DNA from 2 places in the Arthrobacter sp. WCS2018Hpa-7 genome. Region 1 is predicted to be linked to the other one. Evidence: riboswitches for the same ligand, from Rfam matches in the RefSeq annotation. Region 1 holds a riboswitch; the other holds the start of a gene.

The links. Region 1 has a riboswitch for glycine ahead of gcvP (aminomethyl-transferring glycine dehydrogenase). Riboswitches for the same ligand answer to the same signal wherever they lie in the genome.
Region 2: it holds a riboswitch for glycine, as region 1 does, so the genes downstream of both, gcvP (aminomethyl-transferring glycine dehydrogenase) here and gcvP (aminomethyl-transferring glycine dehydrogenase) in region 1, are expected to answer to the same signal.

What each region holds. Positions count from the first base shown of each region.
Region 1 covers NZ_JAVTJB010000004.1:4,403-8,702, forward strand. Annotated here, with positions in the region: gene gcvP (aminomethyl-transferring glycine dehydrogenase) at 1-2,703, opposite strand, end outside; glycine riboswitch at 2,853-2,951, opposite strand; gene RQH14_RS05695 (PucR family transcriptional regulator) at 3,027-4,300, opposite strand, start outside.
Region 2 covers NZ_JAVTJB010000025.1:2,500-6,799, forward strand. Annotated here, with positions in the region: gene gcvP (aminomethyl-transferring glycine dehydrogenase) at 1-2,598, opposite strand, end outside; glycine riboswitch at 2,778-2,875, opposite strand; gene RQH14_RS20070 (TetR/AcrR family transcriptional regulator) at 2,968-3,507, opposite strand; gene RQH14_RS20075 (MFS transporter) at 3,580-4,300, shown strand, end outside.

The sequences.
Region 1 (4,300 bases):
ACTGACGACGGCGGCAGCCGTGTGCGGTGCGTTGCGCAGCGGCGACTTTTCAACAGTGAAATCACCGCTGGCGACCTGCTCGATCTCGGCGCGGATAGTGATCATGGCTTCGATGAAACGGTCGATCTCGGCCAGGTCCTCGGACTCCGTCGGCTCCACCATCAACGTGCCCGCCACCGGGAACGCCAGGGTGGGGGCGTGGAAGCCGAAGTCGATCAGGCGCTTGGCAACATCCTCGGCTGTAACACCCGTGCGGGCCGTCAGCTCACGAAGGTCCAGGATGCACTCGTGAGCCACAAGTCCGCCTTCGCCCGTGTAGAGGACGGGGAAGTGCTCATCCAAGCGGGAGGCAACATAGTTGGCCGCAAGAAGCGCCGACTTGGTAGCTTCCGTCAGGCCCTGCCCACCCATGAGTTTCACGTAGGCCCAGGAAATCGGCAGGACACCGGCGGAGCCGTAGCGTGAGGCGGAAATGGCAACGCCGTGGCCTTCCTCATGGGACGCTTTGTTCGCGTCGCCCGGCATGAACGGAGCCAGGTGGGCTTTCGCAGCAACAGGGCCAACACCGGGTCCGCCGCCGCCGTGCGGGATGCAGAAGGTCTTGTGCAGGTTCAGGTGGGACACGTCGCCTCCGAACTTGCCCGGCTGGGCCAGACCAACCAGCGCGTTCAGGTTGGCGCCGTCAACATAGACCTGGCCACCGGCGGCGTGGATCGAATCGCACACCTCGCGGACGTCGGCGTCGTAGACACCGTGCGTGGACGGGTAGGTGATCATGATGGCCGACAACACATCGCGGTGGGCCTCAATTTTCGCCGCAAGGTCCGCGTGATCAATGGTGCCGTCAGCAGCCGTGGCCACCACAACGACCTTCATCCCCGCCAGCACAGCAGACGCCGCGTTGGTGCCGTGGGCCGACGCCGGGATCAGGCAGACAGTACGCTGCTCGTCACCGCGGGACAGGTGGTAACCGCGGATAGCCAGCAGTCCGGCGAGCTCGCCCTGGGAACCCGCGTTCGGCTGGATGGAAACCTGGTCATAGCCCGTGATCTCGGTGAGGTCCGCTTCCAGGTCCTCGATCAGCTCCCGCCAACCCGCTGTCTGGTGGTCCGGAGCGAACGGGTGGATGGAGGCGAACTCCGGCCAGGAAATCGCCTCCATCTCAGCGGTGGCATTCAGCTTCATGGTGCACGAACCCAGCGGGATCATGGTGCGATCCAGTGCGAGGTCCCGGTCCGACAGCTTGCGGATATAGCGCAACAGCTGCGTCTCGGAACGGTGCGTGTTGAACACCGGGTGCTGCAGGAAATCACTCACTCGGACCACGTCAGCGGGCAGTTCGAACCCGGAGGCGTCCCCTACCGGGCCGGCACCGAAAGCGACGGCCACCGCGGAGAGGACCTCCGGCGTCGTGGTTTCATCAACGGAAACGCCAACGGTGTCCGCATCGATGAGGCGCAGGTTAATGCCGCGGGCTTCAGCGGCCGCGATGACCTTGTCAGCCTTGCCCGGGACACGGACAGTGAGGGTGTCGAAGAAGGACTCGGAGACGAGTTCGCGGCCGGCCTTCTGCAGGGCCGAAGCCAAAACACGGGCGTGGCCGTGGACGGTTTCGGCGATCGATTTCAAGCCCTCGGGGCCGTGGTACACCGCGTACATCGAGGCAACAATGGCGAGCAACGCCTGCGCGGTGCAGATGTTGGACGTGGCCTTTTCGCGGCGGATGTGTTGTTCGCGGGTCTGGAGTGCCAGGCGGTAGGCGGGGACGCCGGCGTTGTCCTTGGAGACGCCCACGATGCGGCCGGGAAGCGTGCGCTCCATGCCTTCGCGGACGGCCATGTAGGCAGCGTGCGGGCCGCCGAAGAACAGCGGAACACCGAAGCGCTGCGCAGTTCCGACGGCGATGTCCGCACCTTGTTCGCCCGGGGGCGTGATGAGGGTGAGCGCCAGCAAATCTGCGGCGACGGTGACCAGCGCACCGCGTTCCTTGGCATCGGCAATCACAGAGGAGTGGTCGAACACGCGGCCGGAAACCCCGGGCTGCTGCAGGACGATGCCGTTGATGTCACCGTCGGGAAGGCCAGCCGAAAGGTCGGCGATCTGGACTTCGAAGCCCAGCGCCTCGGCCCGGCCCTTCACGATGGCGATGGTCTGCGGGAGGAGATCAGCGTCCAGGACAGTCTTGCCGTCCTTGGCAATCTTGGACTTGTTGGCGCGGCGCATCAGCAGCACAGCCTCGGCAACGGCGGTGGCTTCATCCAACAACGAGGCGTTGGCTACAGGAAGACCGGTAAGATCCTGCACCATGGTCTGGAAGTTGAGCAGCGCTTCGAGGCGGCCCTGCGAAATTTCCGGCTGGTACGGCGTGTAGGCCGTGTACCAAGCCGGAGCTTCCAGGATGTTGCGGCGGATCACCGGGGGCGTCACGGTGTCGTAGTAGCCCTGGCCGATCATCTGGACAGCGGTCTTGTTCTTGGAAGCGAGCTTGCGGAGCTCGGCGAGGACCTGCACCTCGGTGAGGGCGTCGTTTCCACTCGAAAGCCTCAGGGCAGTTTCCTGGCGAATGGAATCGGGGACGGCGACATCTACCAGGCCGTCGACAGAGTCGTAGCCGATGGCCTTGAGCATGGTGTCAACGTCGGCCTGGCGGCGAGCGCCGATGTGCCGGTCCGCGAAGGCGGTGGGGGTTGATTGAACAGTCAAGAGGAACTCCATGATTCAGGCGCCCAGTGAGCGCCACGATGATGTGGGGTTCCTCCCCGCTCTGTATTGGACCTGAGAGATTCCGCAGGAATGGTTGCCTGCTTGCACCGTCGGTGAACCCGGTTTCCCGGGCTGCTTTCCAGAGTTGCCTAACCGCGGCGGTACATGGGCCTGAGAGATTCCTGGGGAGGATTTGCTCCTACGGCGCCTGACTGGATGTACCGGCAGGACTCTCCCGCCGCAGATCAAAAGCGTTGCATCACCATGAGTGACACGCTTCACACCATAGCTGGTTGTTTTGAAAAAGCGCAAGCAAGGTGTGACTACTGATGCATCGCTTCGTGGATCTGCAGGGCGAACCACAGCTGGGCCACGGTGGACGTTTCACCCATGTCCAGCCCCGTCAGCTCGCCGATTTTCCGCATCCGATAGATGATGGTTTGCCGGTGCGCGAACAACGCCGTCGCGGTCTTTTGCCACGACCGCTGTGAGTCCAAATAGGTCCTCAGCGTCAGAATGAGATCGCCTTCCTGGCCCTGCTCGTAGTCGAAGATTGGGCCCAGCAGCCGCCTGACCAGCGCGGTTCCTTCCTCAAAACTGGTGAGCCCCAGCCACGATGGGCCTTGCTCATAACGGGCCAGCCCCACCGTGTTCGCACGGGCCGAACCGAGCGCCCACAGGGACTCCTGCAGGGCACGCTGGATGTTTGCCACGGTAGCCGGCGCGCTGATTCCGATCGCCGCATCTTCCCCTGCACAGTGCACCAGGACGCTGTCCGGCACGTCTGCGGGGACCACCACGTGAAGCCTGTTGTTCCGCTTCAACGACGCCGACGCAACCCCGTGCCGCCACAGTTCGATGTGCACGCTAGCCAGCCTGCCGCCGTCGTCCGTTGCTTTATCCGCGGCGGCCGCCGTTCGGCCTCCGGCACCCGCCGTCATGGAGGCGAGCAGGAAACCTTGGGGCGGAACCTCAAAAGCTGCGAGCCGGCTCTCCATCTCCGCTGCGCCCAAGCGTCCGTCCATGGCTTGCAGCAGGAACTCGCCGGCCAGCCGGTGGCGGCTTTCCAGCGACAAAACGATGCGCGAAAGCTGCAGTCCCAGCACGGTTGCGGCGTGAAGAAGTACGACGGCGTCCGGGTGCGGTTCGCTGTTGGGCAGCACTACCAGAAGCGCGTTGGCGTGGGTGGGAATGTCCATGGTGAGCACATGCCTGCCGCGGATACGGTGCCACTGGAAGTTCTTGCCCGCCAGGCCAACCTGCCCGGACAACGGAGCCCACTCTTCGGCGAGGAACACCGGGAGTGCGTGCCCATCGGGGTGCCAGGGATGGAGGCATCGGCGGTCCACCACGAACAGGTCCGCGTCGAGTTCGGTGGCGAGCCGCTGGACCAGGCTCTGCCAGTGGTCTTCGGAGGCTCCGGCGGTGCGGAGGAGATCGTAAACGCGGGCCGTCTGCCGCAGCCGACGGGATTCTTCGAGCAAGGAGGACTCGGCCACCGAGCGGGCGATGGCGATGAACGGCAGCGGATACGGGATGTTGATCAGGGGCAGTGGGAGCCGGTTGCAAGCCTCCAAGAACTCGTCCGCAAGCGGCG
Region 2 (4,300 bases), on a different contig from region 1:
GCGGATGGTGATCATGGCGTCGATGAAACGGTCGATCTCGGCCAGGTCCTCGGACTCGGTGGGCTCCACCATCAGAGTTCCCGCCACCGGGAAAGCCAGGGTGGGTGCGTGGAAGCCGAAGTCGATGAGGCGCTTGGCCACATCTTCAGCGGTGACGCCGGTCTTGGCCGTCAGTTCGCGGAGGTCCAGGATGCACTCGTGGGCCACGAGTCCACCTTCGCCGGTGTAGAGGACCGGGAAGTGGTCGTTGAGGCGGGATGCGATGTAGTTCGCAGCCAGCAGGGCCGACTTCGTTGCTTCCGTCAGTCCCTGGCCACCCATGAGCTTCACGTAGGCCCAGGAAATCGGCAGGACACCGGCGGAACCGAATCGGGATGCGGAGATCGGGACGTCGTTGCCTTCGGTCCAGGAGGCCGCATCGCCCGGCATGAACGGTGCGAGGTGCGCCTTGGCAGCAACCGGACCAACGCCCGGTCCGCCACCGCCGTGCGGGATGCAGAAGGTCTTGTGCAGGTTCAGGTGTGAAACGTCACCGCCGAACTTGCCCGGCTGTGCAAGGCCAACGAGCGCGTTAAGGTTGGCACCGTCGATGTAGACCTGGCCGCCGGCTTCGTGGATGGCGTCGCAGACTTCGCGGACGTCAGCGTCGTAGACACCGTGGGTGGAGGGGTACGTGATCATGATGGCCGAGAGGGCATCCCGGTGGGCTTCGATCTTGTTCTTGAGGTCAACGTGGTCGATGGTGCCGTCGGGCGCCGTGGCCACAACCACTACCTTCATGCCGGCCAGCACTGCCGAGGCTGCGTTGGTGCCGTGGGCGGAGGCGGGAATGAGGCATACGTTGCGCTGCTCGTCGCCGCGGGACAGGTGGTAACCGCGGATGGCCAGCAGTCCGGCGAGCTCGCCCTGGGAACCAGCGTTGGGCTGAATGGAGACTTGGTCGTAGCCGGTGATCTCGGTCAGCTGCGACTCAAGGTCGGTGATGAGCTCGCGCCAGCCCTCGGTCTGGGAATCCGGGGCGAACGGGTGGATGGACGCAAACTCCGGCCAGGAAATGGCTTCCATTTCAGCTGTGGCGTTGAGCTTCATGGTGCAGGAACCCAGCGGGATCATGGTGCGGTCCAGCGCGAGGTCGCGGTCTGAGAGCTTTCGGATGTAGCGGAGAAGCTGGGTTTCTGAGCGGTGCGTGCTGAACACCGGGTGCTGCATGAAGTCGCTGGTGCGCTCCACAGAGCCCTCAAGCGCGAAGCCTTCAGCGTCTTCGGAAACGGAAGCACCAAAGACCGCCGCGACGTCAGCCACAACCTCGGACGTAGTGGTCTCATCAACCGAGATACCCACCGTGTCAGCGTCTACGCCGCGCAGGTTGATGCCCTTGGCCTCTGCGGCGGCGACGATCTCGGCAGCCTTGCCGGGAACGCGGACAGTGATGGTGTCGAAGAAGGATCCGTGCAGGACCTCGACGCCGGCGGCCTTCAGCGACGCTGCGAGGGTACGGGCGTGGCCGTGCGCGGTTTCAGCGATTGCCTTGAGGCCCTCGGGGCCATGGTAAACGGCGTACATCGAGGCCACGATGGCCAGCAACGCCTGGGCAGTACAGATGTTGGACGTGGCCTTCTCGCGGCGGATGTGCTGCTCGCGGGTCTGCAGCGCCAAGCGGTAGGCGGGGACACCGGCGTCGTCCTTGGAAACGCCCACCAGACGGCCGGGCATGGAACGCTCCAGGCCCTTCTGGACCGCCATGTAGGCGGCGTGCGGGCCGCCGAAGAACAGCGGAACGCCCAGGCGCTGCGCGGAGCCAACGGCGATGTCCGCGCCCTGCTCGCCCGGAGGGGTGATGAGCGTGAGGGAGAGGAGATCGGCAGCGACGGTAACCAGCGCGCCACGCTCCTTGGCTTCCGCAATGACGGCAGAGTGATCGAAGACGCGGCCGGAAACACCGGGCTGCTGGAGCACGACGCCGTTGATGGCACCTTCAGGGAGACCCAGCGAGAGGTCAGCAACCTCGACCTCGAAACCGAGCGCCTCAGCGCGGCCCTTCACAATGGCGATCGTCTGCGGGAGGCAGTCGGAGTCGAGGACAGTCTTGCCGTCCTGGACAGTCTTGTTCTTGTTGGCGCGGCGCATCATGAGGACGGCTTCGGCAACGGCCGTTGCTTCGTCAAGCAAGGAAGCGTTGGCGATCGGCAGGCCAACCAGGTCCTGGACCATGGTCTGGAAGTTCAGGAGAGCCTCAAGACGGCCCTGGGAGATTTCCGGCTGGTACGGAGTGTAGGCGGTGTACCAGGCAGGGGACTCAAGAATGTTGCGGCGGATCACCGGCGGCGTCACGGTGTCGTAGTAGCCCTGGCCGATCATCTGGACGGCGGTCTTGTTCTTGGAGGCGAGCTTGCGCAGCTCGGCCAGAACCTCAACTTCGCTCAGCGCGTTCTGCAGGGTGAGGGCAACGTCCTGGCGGATGTCGTTCGGGACGGCGGTGTCGACCAGCGAATCAACGGTGTCGTAACCGACGGACTTGAGCATGGTCTCGATGTCGGCCTGGCGGCGCGCGCCAATATGCCGATCGACGAAGGTGGTGGAGGCAGAACTAACCGTCACGAAGGAACTCCATTACTTGGGCAGCGTTTGGGTACGCCACAGCGGCTGGGTTCCTCCCCGCTCTGTATTGGACCTGAGAGTTTCCGCGCGTTGCGTGAACAACCTCGCTTGCACCGTCGGTGAGCACAGCACTCTTTCGCCCTGAGGTGGGCTGAGTGCCTGCTGCTTTCCAGAGTTGCCTCGCCGCGGCGGTGCGTGGGCCTGAGAGATTCCTGGGGAGGGTTTGCTCCTACGGCGCCTGCATCACGTGCTTGCAGGACTCTCCCGCCGCAGATCAAAGGCATTTTCAGTTATGTATGGCCCCGATCAGGGCAGGCCACAAGGGTTAATTGTCCTACGTCACGGGCGCCGCCGCAAATGGACGGCCCGCTACTTCCGCAGCCGTTCGAGGACCCCGAGCAGGATTTCGACGTCGGCCTCCCGCCCGGCATTGCCGCCCTCCTGCCCACCTTCAAAAATGGCATTGAAATACAGGCCGTCACCCATATAGCTCACAGCCTTGGCGACCTCCGGGCCGACGTCTTCGGCGAGCACGTCCAGCCATCGCTGTTGAATGGCGGCAAACCTGCGACGCGTTTCCTCATGGGCCACTTCAGCCAACCTGGTGACGGCCACAAAAGCCCGGTCCATGGGCGTGTCCGCCCAGAGCGAGGAGCGGATGAAGTAGGCAGCGGAACCCTCGGGCGACGCCTTCATCAGTTCCGTATCCTCGTCGGCCAGCAGGTCCAGGCGTTCAAGGAGGGCCGTGATCAGCGCTTCCTTATTAGGGAAGTGGTAGAGCAGCCCACCCTTGGATACGCCGGCGCGCTTGGCAACGGCGTCGAGCGTGGCGGCTCGCTCCCCCACCTCGATGAGGAGGGCTTCGAAAGCATCCAGGACGGCGTCCCGGGCAACTGGTTTTCGTGGCATGTGTCCATCATTCCCTAAAGGCTCGCCGGGTTGTATTTGAAACTGTACCGTCTGGACGGTACAGTAAGTGACATGTACTCGCCGTCCTCAACCCCAGCACCCCGTTCCGCTCGTCCCGATGTGGGCCAGGCAGCACCGTGGCGCGATTGGACGGCACTGGCACTCCTGATGTTCCCGGTGCTGCTGGTGGCCGTCGACAACACCGCGCTCACCTTTGCCCTGCCCGAGATCGCCCGCTCCCTGGACGTGGGCGGCGTTCAACTGCTCTGGATTGTTGACGCCTATCCGCTGGTCCTTGCCGCACTGCTCGTCTCCATGGGCAACCTCGGTGACAGAATCGGACGACGGCGGCTGCTGCTGATCGGCAGCACGGGCTTCGCAGCGGTTTCGGCTGCTACAGCATTCGCACCGACCGCTGAATGGCTGATTGCCGGACGCGCGGGCCTTGGTGTCTTCGGCGCCATGCTGATGCCCTCGACACTGTCCCTGATCCGGAACATCTTCACCGATCCCAACCGCCGGCGGCTTGCGATCGCCGTCTGGGCTGCCGGCTTCTCCGGTGGCGCGGCGCTCGGCCCGATCTTCGGCGGCTGGCTGGTGGAACACTTCTGGTGGGGTGCCGTCTTCCTGGTGGCAGCTTTCCTGCTCCTGCCGCTCCTCGCCTTTGGCCGGGTCCTGATTCCCGAATCCAAGGACGCCAATCCTGGCCGGGTTGATGTGCCCAGCATTGTCCTGTCCGTGGTCACCATGGCACCGTTTGTCTACGGCATCAAGGAATTCGCAGTTCACGGCT